Priestia megaterium: one gene and its partner. Each later gene encodes a partner of the first gene's protein in a complex. Links are inferred from orthologs where the notes say so. Each region holds a gene or a part of one and is shown on either strand. Other genes may lie near its edges.

Region 1 (8,033 bases):
AGCGAAGGTGATTTTTTTCTTAATATGATTCCAGACAGTGCAGTTGGTGCTTTTTCAAACAACTCCATGCTTCAAGTGCTTTTAATTTCGTGTTTGTTCGGAATCGCTCTTGTCCATATAGGTGGAAAAACAGCGGAGACCCTTCTACACGTATTAGAAAAAGTAAATGATGTGTTATTTAAAATTATGGGATACATCATGAAGTTAACGGCTCTTGCCACGTTTAGCGCCATGGCATTTGCGGTTAGTCAGTACGGTCTTGGAACACTTGCTGCATTTGGAAAGCTATTTATCGCTATGACAATTGCTTGTCTAGCATTTGTTCTTGTTTTAGCTGTTATTTTACGAACCTATTTAAAATTAAGCTTGTGGAAAGTTATTCTATATATACGAGAAGAAATTATGCTGGCATTTGCTACGGGTTCTACTGAAGCCGTTATGCCGCAGCTCATGGATAAATTTGAACAAGCAGGATGCAACAAAGCAGTCGTTGGCCTTGTTGTGCCTACGGGCTATTCGTTTAACCTAGACGGTGCTTCTATCTACCTGTCTCTTGCTCTCGTCTTTTTAGCACAAGCAACGGGCGTGGACTTGAGCCTCACTGATCAGCTTTTAATGCTTGGTGTTCTTCTTCTTACGTCTAAAGGAATGGCTGGCATTCCAGGATCAGCTTTTGTTGCTCTTTCTGCTACCGCAGCAGCAACCGGATCCATTCCGGTAGCTGCCGTTGCTCTGATGCTTGCTCCTGATCGCTTTATGGGTAATTACCGAACCACAGTTAATATTATTGGTTATGCGGTAGCCGCTTTTATTATCGCACGATGGGAAAATTTATTAGACCTACAAAAAGCCAATGATGTGCTGGACGGAAAAATTACGTATCAGCCCAAAAATGCTGAAATTTCTCTCCCTGAGAGTATTCCAGCAGCCAATGAAAAAGCATTTTAATAAAAAAAATTCCTGGCCGAGACAAGTCTATTTTGCTTGTTTTTCGGGCAGGAATTTAATTGTTACATGAAAGGCCTTTTGCTGAAATTTATTTTCTTCCAGTATTTTATATACCATTTGTTTAATCGTTTCTTGCGTTTTGGCATCAGCTGAAACGGAAGGCTCCATATACACATCCAGCTCTACTCTGTCTTTTGAATAAAGGGAAGAATTCACACCCCTTGATTCATAGCCCGCTTCAGTTAAACCGCTGCTGATTTTATGCCAAATATCCAGTTTGTCCATTTGTTTAATAACAGGCTTTGCTTCTTCGTACACTTGTGCTTGCTGAGTCTTGGAAACTTCTTCTTTTTTAATAAAAACTGCATATCCTGAACCTACTATTAAAAACGTCATGATAGCAAATGCTCGCATTCTTTTCATTCTCTCACCTCATTTAGAGATATAGATTATAAATATGCGAACAATTGCTACAGTATGACGGCTTGTATCTCTACTTCTTTTCTACTATACTCAACAGTCGTTTAGAACCGGCGTGCACTTCTTCTATCATACTGTTAAACAGCTCTTGCACCGTTGGAATACTATCAATCAGTCCAACGACTTGGCCTGCCCATCCATAGCCTTCATCGATTTTATTTTCATAAATATACCGGCAGTTTGCCCCTCCGCTAATGACGTCTTTTAACTCTTCGTATCTCTCTCCTTGCTGTTCACGCTCAATAATGTCAAGAGTGTAGTGGGACTTCAATACGCGTCCAGGTGCCCCGAACGAACGTTTAATAACCACAGTATCGGTTTCTTTCGCTTCCACAATAGCTTGTTTATACGCATCATGGGCATCTACACATTCTTTTGTCGCGATAAAACGTGTTCCCATTTCTATCCCTTCAGCGCCTAATGATAACGCTGCCAATAATCCTTGTCCGTTTCCAATCCCTCCGCTTGCCAAGACCGGAATTGACACAGCCGCAGCTACTCGAGGAATTAATACCATTGTGCCTAGATCCTCACGTCCGATATGTCCTCCGGCTTCTTGCCCTACTGCCATGACAGCATCTGCTCCTAGCTTCTCAGCTTTTTGAGCTTGACGTACGTTGGCTACCAGCACGAGCGTTTTAATTCCCGTTCCTTTTAATCTTTCAAAAATAGGTGTGGGATTTGCTCCTGTTATGGAAATAACCGGAACACCTTCTTCTACTGCTGCGTCGAGAAGTTCTTTATAAGAACCTTCTGTTTGACCTCCAACAGCAAAATTAACGCCAAAAGGACGCTCAGTTAAAGAACGTACTTTCTTAATTTCAGCTCGAAGTTTCTCAGGTGTTCGGAGCGTCATAGCTGTAATTTGTCCAAGCCCGCCTGCATTTGAGACAGCAGCCGCAAGTTCTGCGTACGCTAGATACGCAAGACCTCCTTGTACAATTGGATATTGAATTCCTAATAAATCTGTTACCCGTGTTTTCATCTATGTATCCCCTCTCCTTTTATTTTTGTATTTATGAATACTTATTCATAATCATAACAAGAAAATAACGGATTTCCTACGAAAAAATTCCAACATTTCTGTTTGCTTCAACTTTTGATAGGGTACACATTTTGTAATGATTATTAACTGAAGATCAAGGAGGAAGACAAGCATGACAAAAAAGCACCCTGTAAATGAAAAAAGCAAGCAAGAACAGCTCGAGCAGTTTAAAACAGACGATCGAAACCAAGCGCTCACAACCAATCAAGGGTTAAAGCTTTCCGAAGATGAATTTTCTTTAAAAGCAGGCGAACGTGGTCCAACCCTTATGGAAGACTTTCATTTCCGTGAAAAAATGACGCATTTTGACCACGAGCGCATTCCTGAACGCATCGTTCATGCACGAGGCTTCGCTGCTCACGGAGAATTTGAGCTGTATGACTCGCTCAGTGAATATACAAAAGCTAAATTTTTACAGAATCCGTCTGTAAAAACACCTGTATTTGTCCGTTTTTCTACTGTAGCAGGTTCTAAAGGTTCAGCTGAAACGGTTCGCGACGCACGTGGTTTTGCAACAAAATTTTATACAGAAGAAGGAAACTATGACTTAGTTGGAAATAACATTCCCGTGTTCTTTATCCAAGATGCGATTAAATTCCCGGATTTAATTCACGCTGTTAAGCCTGAGCCACACAACGAAATGCCTCAGGCGGCTTCAGCACATGATACGTTTTGGGATTTTGTCGCTAATAACCAAGAGTCTGCCCACATGGTCATGTGGACAATGTCAGACCGTGCAATTCCTCGCAGCTTGCGTATGATGGAAGGCTTCGGCGTACATACTTTTCGCTTAGTTAATGCGGAAGGAAAAGCTCATTTTGTCAAATTCCACTGGAAGCCTGTGCTCGGCACGCATTCCCTTGTTTGGGACGAAGCTCAAACCATTTCTGGGAAAGACCCTGATTTTCATCGCCGCGATTTATGGGAGTCAATTGAAAACGGAGACTATCCTGAATATGAGCTAGGGCTTCAAATCATAGCTGAGGAAGATGAATTTAAATTCGACTTTGACATTCTCGATCCAACTAAGCTTTGGCCAGAAGAAGACATTCCCGTCAAATTGGTTGGAAAAATGACCTTAAATCGAAATGTAGACAACGTATTTGCCGAAACGGAACAAGTCGCATTCCATCCGGGGCATGTAGTACCGGGAATTGATTTTTCCAATGATCCTCTCTTACAAGGAAGATTGTTTTCATACACGGATACCCAGCTTATTCGTCTTGGCGGCCCGAATTTTCACGAACTTCCAATCAACCGTCCAGTGTGCCCGTTTCATAACAATCAACGCGACGGTTACGGACGTCAAACGATTAACAAAGGGCCTGTCAGCTATCACAGAAACTCTCTTGCAGCCAATACGCCGGCTCCTGTACCAGAGTCAGAGGGCGGTTATTCTCACTATCAGGAAAAAGTGGAAGGAAGAAAAGTTCGAAGCCGAAGCGAAAGTTTTAAAGACCACTTTTCACAGGCAACGCTATTTTGGAATAGCATGAGCGACCCTGAAAAAGAGCATATTATCAGTGCTTTCAGCTTTGAGCTTGGAAAAGTGAAAAGCAAGTCTGTTCAGCAACAGGTTGTTGATATGTTTGCCAACGTCAGTACAGTGCTAGCTAAACAAGTGGCACAAGCGATTGGTGCAACGCCTCCATCAGGAGAAGACGCGCCAGTGACCAAGTCGTCTCCGGCTCTTAGTCAGGAACAGACGATTAAAAAGCCGAATACGCGTAAAGTAGCTGTCATTGTAGCTAATGACTTTAGCGGTGACCTACCACAAGTGTTAAACAGTTTAAAACAACAGGGCATTCAGCCTGAAATTGTAAGCACAACCCTCCAAAACGTAAAAGGAACAGACGGGTCAGAACTTGAAGTACAGCACACGTTCTTAACAAGTGATTCTGTCTTATTCGATGCGGTTTATGTTGTCGGAAGTTCGTCAGCTGATGAGAAGTTTCGTAAAGAAGCACTGACGTTTGCTCAAGAAGCATTCGAGCATTTTAAACCAATTGGCGCCACAGATGAAGGTGTTAAGTGGCTAAAAGCTGCTGGCTTAGATAGTAGTCCCGGTGTCGTAACTGGAGATTCTACACGTTTTACAGATGAATTTGTTGAAGCTGTTTCAGCTCACCGCCACTGGAATCGTCACGTTATATAAATGACAAAAAAGATAGGGATCTTCCCTATCTTTTTTACATGGAGTCACAGCAATTGAAGAAAAGCCGATTTTTTGCTTATACTAGATAATGCACCTTAGATTTTCAGGAGGCAAAAGGAAGACATGCTCACAAACAAATCATCTTACTTTTTACAATTAACGAAACGATTCAAAAAAGCTGCAACGGCAAATTCAGTTATCCTTGGAATTTTGTTAGCTATTGTGGGAGGTTTTCTTGATGCTTATACGTATATAAGCAGAAACGGAGTATTTGCAAATGCACAAAGTGGAAATATCGTTTTATTAGGTGTAAAGGCAGCACAAGGTCAATGGACAGAAGCTTTTCTTCATATTCCGCCTATTTTAGCCTTTATCCTAGGCGTTGCTGTAACCGAAACATTTAAGCAGCCGCGATTTGTATCTGTACTCCCTGATACTTCTCGTATTGTATTGCTTTTAGAAATTGTCGTACTCATTATTGTTGGGTTTTTACCACCTAGTGTTCCTAATATGTTGGTTACAGTAACAATTTCATTTGTTGCTGCTCTTCAAGTTTCTTCATTTAGAACTTTGATAAAATGGTCATATAATACAACAATGACAACTGGAAACCTTCGTACTGCTTCTCAAGCAGCATACTATGCTATATTCAAACGCGACGAAAATGCTGCTTATCAGTGCCTTCGTTTTACGGCCATTATCCTCTCTTTTTTAAGTGGTGCGTTGTTAGGCTCTATTTCTACTTTCACCCTCGGAACAAAAGCAATTTGGCTAGCTTCTGCTATTCTTTTTCTCGCTTTTGTCATTTTAAATTCAGAATCTCAAAAAAGCCTTTGAAATCAATGATTTCAAAGGCTTTTTTATTAAACGGATTTTCTAAATGCCATGACATGCAAATCTTTTACCGGATAAAAATCGTTATCAGGAAAGCGGACGTAACCTCTTTTAGTGTACAGCTTAATGGCATGTTCCATTGAATGATCTGTATGTAAACCTAAATAAGAACATCCTAGCTCCCGAGATTTTTTTTCACACGCTTCAAGAAGCGCATTGGCGACTCCTTTTCGGCGATGAGATGGAGCAACTGCCAGCAGACGAATTTCAGCCCATGGAAATGGTTTTAATAACCCTCCATATACATCCGTATTCGGCGGATAAAACAAAACGCTTCCTGCCATTTCTCCATCGATTTCAGCTACCATGCATTCAAATTTTTTTTCTTCACTCAGGGTATGTAAAATTCCCTTTCGATATCTTTTCCAGTGTGCTTCCGATTTTACAGCTGCATATTGCTCATAAGCAGCAAGCGTTACTGTTTCAATAGATGATGTTTCTTCTTCTCTAGCTTTTCGAACGATCAATTTTTTCTCCTCCATTTACCTTCTTCGTTAATTCTTATTGTCTATGGTGAAGAATGTTTATGCAACACATTTGCATTGCGAAACAGCTTCCTTTGCATATATTTAATCCGTGCATTATGGTTTCTAAAGCAGTCTTTGTGCTGAAACTCTGCTTGTCTTCATATACATATAAAGAGATTCATAGACAAGGATGAGACAGCATGTACAAAAAATTAATTGCAATTGGAATTGGCAGTATGTTTGTTAGTATTGGAATTAACGTTTTTATTCTTCCGCTTCAGCTTGTAACAGGAGGCATTACGGGAATTAGCTTAATCATTAATTATTTACTTGGCTATAAAGTAGGCGTGATGATTTTTTGCTTAAACTTGCCGATTTACCTTCTCGCTCTAGGTTTTAACCGCTCTTATTTTTTAAATGCTATCTATGGCATGGTTCTCTCAGCCGTTATGATTGATTTGCTGTTTCCGCTTCACGGAATTTTTCACCTTCCCATTATCTTAAGCGCTTGCCTTGGAGGCGTTTTTAACGGAATTGGAACTGGCATCATGCTCCGGCAGCACGCAAGTCAAGGCGGGGTCGACTTATTTTCTCTGATACTTGCAAAATGGTTATCTTTAAACCCTGGCATCATCATTTTAGTGATTGACGCATCTATTATTATTTCAGGTATTTTACTGCTTCAAAACGATACAGCTATTTATTCATTATTCATTGTTGTATGCTCTGGTATAGTGACCAGTTTAATTACGTCATTCAAACGCATCATCGTCTATGTATAAGGAAAAAGCCTCGAGACATGCGTCTCGAGGCTTTTCTTTATTTGTCATTTAAGAATTCTTGCAGCGCTTCTTTATTTTTATCTAAATCAATATCAAGCACCATACCAACGCCGCTATACGTTTTGTTTTCAAATGATCCGTCTAAAGGCAGTCGTAGGCTTTGAACGTCTTTCATGTTTCCTGTTACCACATCTTTAGCTAGAAGCATCATGCTTTTTGTATCTAAATTTGTATCGATGTAAGGATCCATTACGCCGAGAAGCTTCGGTATTTTAAACACGCTGTTTAGGCTTGCTACTTCATCTTTGAGCTTTAAAACGACTTCTTGCTGGCGCTGAACGCGTCCAAAATCACTCATGTTATCATGGCGAAAACGTACGTAGCCAAGCAACTGTTCACCGTGTAAAACTTGGGTACCTTTGTGAAGCGTCATACCAATTCCCGAAGACATATCGTGAGGCACGGTTACTTCAATGCCATCAGGCGCAATCGTATCTACAATTTTTGAAAATCCTTCGAAGTCCACAACTGCATAATAGTTAATATCAATATCAAAATTTTGTTTGATCGTTTGACGCAGCAGCTCAGGACCTCCGAACGCGTAAGCAGCATTCAGCTTTTGCTTGCCGTGTCCTGGAATATCCACGTACATATCCCTCATAAGAGAAACAATTTTCGGGTGTTTGCTTTTAGAATCGTAGTGAGCAATTAAAATAGAGTCTGTACGAGAATGCTTTTCCCCGCGCGAGTCACTTCCTAACAGCAGCATATTTACTTCTCCGTTATTCGGGAGACTGCCTTGAAACTGTTCAAATGTCGTGCCGTCATCCGCAAATTTACCATCGCTTGCTATCGATAGCCCTTGCTTATATTGGAAATAGCTGTATATGCCCCCAACGATAATAAAAAGGAACAACAAAGCAAAGAACACTCTGCCCCATCGAACTCTTCTTCTTCTTTTGCGTCTTGTTCGCTCCACGTTTCTGTCACCAGCTTTCTTTTTCAATGAAGTTCTCATAAAACAAGCAAGTAGCTAAGCTTTTAAAAAGCTCCTCTACTTGCTTGTTTGGATTGTATGGTGTGAAAGCTTACATTATTTTTCTGTTTCTTGGTCTTTTCCATACATGTATTTTGATGGATCGACCGGTTTAAAGTCATCTAATTTATTAAATCGTAATAAATCACCGTATAACACTTTATCAGAAAGTTCTAGCTCTCTTCCAACTTTCTTTTTATAAGCTTTCGCTTCGTCTGTTGCTGTG
Region 2 (5,435 bases), 160 kb from region 1 along the record:
GAAGGACGAATGCCGTACCCTTTTGAACGCTGAATGCCTATCATCTTTGTATGCTCATGAATAGACGCTTTCACTTCTTCAAAATCCACTTGACCTTCCTCAGTTAAATCTACTGATTTATAGCTAATGTTATATTCTTTTAAAGAACCTACACCGCTTCCTCGTATGCCAACGATTTCTTCAAGCGTGTCATAAGGCTTTCCGGTTATATATAATAGTTCATCTCCAGGACGCAGTACACCAAACAGCGAAATGCCGATTGCATGCGTGCCTGAAATAATTTGCGGACGCACTAGACATGCTTCTGTTCCAAAAACGTCCGCATATACTTTCTCCAACGTATCGCGGCCTAGATCGTCGTAGCCATACCCCGTTGTCGGATTAAAATGTGAATCACTCACTCGGTTTTGCTGAAAGCTTTGCAGCACTCGAAATTGATTTGCTTCAATACGCTCGTCAATTTTCTCATGTACGGGCTTAATCTGCTTTTCTACTTTTGCAGCAAGTTCCCGAATGCGTGCCCCGTTTTTTAACTGATCAAACATCATTTCTTTGTTCCTCAACTTTCTTCAAGCGTTTGTAGCTTTTTGTAAAGGGGATGCTCTTTTGCAATATACCCTTTGCACTGATACTTCTCAGTTTCTTCATTGAACTTTAACGACTCAAGAATAGAGACCGTTTTTAGTTCAGCGAGCATTTTTCCTTCATAAGCCGGCAGCAGCACATGAAAAAACGCCATTTCTTTTTTCATTTCTTCTTGAATTCTTTCCCCAAGCTTCACTAAATCCGTAGCTTTAAAAGCGCTCATTGATAACGATGTTGAAGCGGATGGGACAAATAGTTCATGCTGCATATCTTCTTTATTGTAAACTGTTAGCATCGGAATGTTCGTTACGTTCAGCTCTTCTAGTAAGCGATGCACTGTTTTTTCGTGGTTGTTGTAATCTGGATTAGATGAATCTACCACGTGCAGAACAAGGTCAGCTTCGGTTACTTCTTCAAGTGTTGAACGGAACGCGGCTACTAACGTTGTTGGAAGATCTTGAATAAATCCAACCGTATCCGTTAACAGCGCCGTTAATCCTGACGGAAGCGTATACTGTCTTGTCGTTGGATCAAGAGTTGCAAACAGCTGATTTTCTTCAAAAATACCAGCTTCTGTTAAGCGGTTAAAGATCGTCGATTTACCAGCGTTCGTATAGCCCACAATTGCAATTTGATAGACATGATTACGCTTACGTCTTTCTCGATAACGTTCGCGGTGACTTACCACTGTCTTTAACTGACGCTTAATTTCATCAATTTTACGGCGAATATGTCTGCGGTCACTTTCAAGTTTCGTTTCACCAGGACCTCTTGTTCCAATTCCGCCTCCAAGACGCGACAAAGCGGTACCTTGTCCTACTAACCTAGGCAGCAGATAATTTAATTGAGCAAGTTCCACCTGCATTTTTCCTTCTCGCGTTTGAGCACGCTGTGCGAAGATATCCAAAATCAGCTGCGTGCGGTCAATAACACGCGCAGATAACCCTGCTGACAAATTGCGGATTTGACTGGGTGACAATTCATCATTAAATACAATTAAATCAGGCTCTAACTCTTCTTCAAGAGCCACAAGTTCTTCTACTTTCCCTTTTCCAATATAAGTAGCTGGATGAATGCGATCGCGCTTTTGCGTTAACCTTACCAGCACTTCGCCTTTTGCAGTCTCAGTTAAAGATGCTAGCTCATCCATTGAATATTCAAAACGTTCGTCATCGTCATGAAGCTGACATCCGACTAAAATTACGCGTTCAAGTTCAGTATTCATTTCTGCTGTCAAAGATTTTTCCTTCCCTTACTATTAAATTGACAAATCATTCATATCATATCAAAAAAATCTCCATTTCTCCATCTTTGCAAAAGAGACAGAATACATTGTCTTTTACTAGTTTAACACCCTTTTTAAAATCTATAAAACGATGATTAAAAAAACATTGAAATATCACGAAATTCTGTATACAATTTGAATTGGTTTACTTATCGAAATTTGAATCAGGCTGCCTGATTTTAAAATAATAGTCGCTACTTGGTGAAAACAGAATAAAGGGGATAGCATCATGACTTGGGACGTACTTAGCATTATTGGAACGATTGCTTTTGCAATCAGCGGAGCTTTCATTGCGATGGAAGAGGAATATGATATTTTAGGCGTTTACATACTCGGAATCGTAACGGCTTTTGGCGGAGGAGCCATTCGAAACCTGCTTATCGGTGTACCGGTGTCTGCCCTTTGGGAACAAGGACTCTTTTTTCAAATTGCTTTATTATCTATCACTGCCACTTTTTTATTTCCAAACAATATCTTAAAACATTGGAAGCGATGGGGAAATTTTTCGGACGCCATTGGCCTTGCAGCATTCGCGATTCAAGGAGCGCTTTATGCCACTCATATGAACCATCCGCTTAGCGCGGTTATTGTAGCTGCGGTCTTAACAGGAAGCGGCGGGGGGATTATCCGAGATTTATTAGCACGCCGAAAGCCTACTGTTCTTAAAGATGAAATTTATGCCGTATGGGCGATTATCGCAGGATTTAGCGTAGGGCTCCATATTACAAACACGCCTGTAGAACTTTATACGTTATTTATCTTGCTTGTAGGCCTTCGGATGTGTTCATACATTTACAAATGGCGCCTGCCGATTAAAACGATTCGACAACCAAATATGTAGAAAAAAGCCTTTCATGACGAAAGGCTTTTTTTCACAGCTGAATATCGCTTGACGTTAAAGTTAAAAGCTCGTTACGTTCAAAGCTTTCTTCTTCTAAAAGCCTCATGGATTGAGTACGTATGGAACGTTCAATAATGTTTCGCACATATCGACCGTTACTAAAATCCCTAGGCGTCTGATTGTACTTCACGTCCATAAAATGATCTTTTAGCTTTTTATAGGCCTCTGTACTAAACTGATACTGCCTGTCATTCATCATGTGACCCGCAATGTCCATCAGTTCATTAACATCATAATCCGGAAAATCAAAAATAAACGGAAACCTAGAGCGCAGTCCTGGATTAAGACTTAAGAAATTTTCCATTTCTCTTGGATAACCAGCTAAAATCAATACAAACTTATCATTTGAATCTTCCATATGTTTGACCAATGTATCAATCGCTTCTTTTCCAAAATCTTTTTCTCCCCCTCTTGCAAGAGAATAAGCCTCATCGATAAATAAAATACCTCCAAGCGCTTTTTTTACAAGATCTCTCGTTTTCTGAGCGGTATGACCAATGTATTCTCCAACTAAATCTGCACGCTCTGCTTCAATTAAATGTCCTTTAGACAAGATGTTCATATTCAAAAATAATTTACCCAGCAGGCGGGCTACCGTCGTTTTCCCTGTTCCTGGATTTCCTTTAAACATCATATGCAGCGCCTGCTTTCCCGCTTTTAAGCCCTGTTCCTCTCTTTTTTTGTTAATATATAGCCACGCATATATTTCTTTTATCATTTTTTTCAATTCTTCCATTCCAACCAGTCCGCTCATTTCTCGTTCAATTTCCCGAAGCGGCTCATGATTTATCACAGCTTTTTTGGCAGGACGCGGAATTGATGTCGTATACGATTTTTCCTTTTTTGTTTCATTATTTAAAATGATATTAATTTGCCCATTATTTTTAAGAGTTATCGGCTGTTCCACCATGTTCACCTCTCGTTTCATCCCACTTCTCTGTATCGCATAGCTGCATGCGATGAACGATACGAAGACAATGATCTCTTATTACCGAAGAAATAATCGTCTATTATAAGGTTTATGTTCAATGAGTAAAAACAATGTTAAGAAACTTTTCTAAGCCTTTATTTACATAAAAAAAGCATCCGAATATGCGGATGCTTCTCTTTAATCTCTATTCAAGTTCTACTGTAATATTTTTATTTGGTACAAATGTCGAAATCGCATGTTTATAAATCAGCTGCTGTTTTCCTTCAGATTCAATTAGCACAGTAAAATTATCAAATCCTTTAATTAGTCCTCTTAATTGAAAACCATTTAAAAGAAATACCGTCACATAGATATTTTCTTTACGTAATTGATTTAAAAATTGATCTTGAATATTAACTGATTGTTTCATTATTCGGCCTCCTCGTTTCTCTATCTGTTTACTTAATTCGCTTCTTTCTTCAGCTTTCCTGCAATATATGTAAAAATTTCAGCAAACTTTTCGGGAAATTTGTCAACTTCCATCTCTATCCATTTTACAGGCATTTTATTTCGAAACCATGTTAACTGACGCTTTGCATATCTGCGTGAATTTTGTTTCAACTGTTCAACGGCTTCTTCGAGCGTACAGCGTCCCTCAAAATAAGCATAAAGCTCTTTGTAGCCGATAGCTTGAATTGATTGTACATCATGCAGACCACTTTCGTACAATGATTTGACTTCCTCAAGCAGTCCAGCCTGCATCATCATATCGACTCGGTGATTAATTCTCTCATATAATACGTCTCGATCCATTGTAAGTCCAATAATGGTTACATCGTATAATAACTCTTGCGACTGTTCTTTTGTATAGTCACTGAATTTTTTGCCGGTTACTTCATAAACTTCAAGCGCTCGAATTACACGGCGATGGTTATTTTTATGAATAGCAGCCGCACTGTCTGGGTCAATTTCTTTGAGCTTCTCATACAGGGGATCAATGCCATGAGCTTTAATAAATACTTCCATTCGTTCACGAACTTTTTCATCACTAGGCGTTTCTGTGAACTGATAATCATAAATAACGGATTGAATATAAAGACCCGTCCCTCCAACAATCATCGGCATTTTTCCTTTAGCATGAATATCATCGATTTGTTTTCTTACAATCTCTTGAAATTCTGCCACAGAAAACGATTCATCCGGCTCCTTAATATCGATCAGGTAATGGGGAACACCCTGCATCTCTTCTTCTGACACCTTTGCTGTTCCGATATCCATCCCTTTATAAATTTGCATCGAATCACCTGAAATAATTTCTCCGTCTAACTGTTTGGCAAGTTCAATGCTTAATTTTGTTTTACCAACCGCAGTTGGTCCAATAATGACAATAAGTTTTGGTTTCTCTCCCGTCATAACAACACTACTTTCATCTATAGGCATTCACATCATTCCATTTTATCCAAATGGTCATGATTTATTCAACAAAACGGCTAGCTGCAGCTAGCCGCATTGCTTACATCACTCGCTTAAACATTTTTTCCATTTCATACGTCGAATGATGAATAATAATTGGTCGTCCGTGCGGACACGTAAATGGATCCGTTGTTTTTCTTAACGTTTCAAGTAAAGCAAAAATCTCATCGTTTCGCAAATGATGATTCGCTTTAATCGATCCTTTACAGCTCATCATAATAGCCGCTTCTTCTCGTAACTTCTCGATATTGACTCGTTTCATCGTAAAGATTTGCTGAATC

What was found.
Region 2: the proteins of CEQ83_RS19010 (region 1) and hfq are in contact, whole or in part, in a crystal structure (PDB 3VU3), measured with the Escherichia coli proteins. The link is inferred for Priestia megaterium from one-to-one orthologs.

The regions. Positions count from the first base shown.
Region 1 is NZ_CP023317.1:3,703,237-3,711,269, forward strand. Bases 2,196-5,106 are described here. They hold CEQ83_RS19010 (catalase), read left to right. Parts: upstream 2,196-2,585; coding sequence 2,586-4,628; downstream 4,629-5,106. Other genes in these bases: CEQ83_RS19005 (NAD(P)H-dependent flavin oxidoreductase), read right to left, coding at 2,196-2,413; CEQ83_RS19015 (YoaK family protein), read left to right, coding at 4,752-5,106. Also shown: CEQ83_RS18995 (cation:dicarboxylate symporter family transporter), read left to right, coding at 1-948; CEQ83_RS19000 (hypothetical protein), read right to left, coding at 976-1,371; more of CEQ83_RS19005, read right to left, coding at 1,442-2,195; more of CEQ83_RS19015, read left to right, coding at 5,107-5,465; CEQ83_RS19020 (GNAT family N-acetyltransferase), read right to left, coding at 5,492-5,989; CEQ83_RS19025 (YitT family protein), read left to right, coding at 6,190-6,771; CEQ83_RS19030 (LCP family protein), read right to left, coding at 6,809-7,777; CEQ83_RS19035 (lipoteichoic acid synthase), read right to left, coding at 7,865-8,033.
Region 2 is NZ_CP023317.1:3,865,814-3,871,248, forward strand. The notes cover bases 2,500-5,435. They hold hfq (RNA chaperone Hfq), read right to left. Parts: upstream 4,112-5,435; coding sequence 3,887-4,111; downstream 2,500-3,886. Other genes in these bases: CEQ83_RS19820 (trimeric intracellular cation channel family protein), read left to right, coding at 2,500-2,711; spoVK (stage V sporulation protein K), read right to left, coding at 2,743-3,681; miaA (tRNA (adenosine(37)-N6)-dimethylallyltransferase MiaA), read right to left, coding at 4,144-5,094; mutL (DNA mismatch repair endonuclease MutL), read right to left, coding at 5,195-5,435. Outside these bases: CEQ83_RS19810 (methionine gamma-lyase family protein), read right to left, coding at 1-545; GTPase HflX, read right to left, coding at 560-1,822; more of CEQ83_RS19820, read left to right, coding at 2,100-2,499. UniProt on the Escherichia coli protein: RNA chaperone that binds small regulatory RNA (sRNAs) and mRNAs to facilitate mRNA translational regulation in response to envelope stress, environmental stress and changes in metabolite concentrations.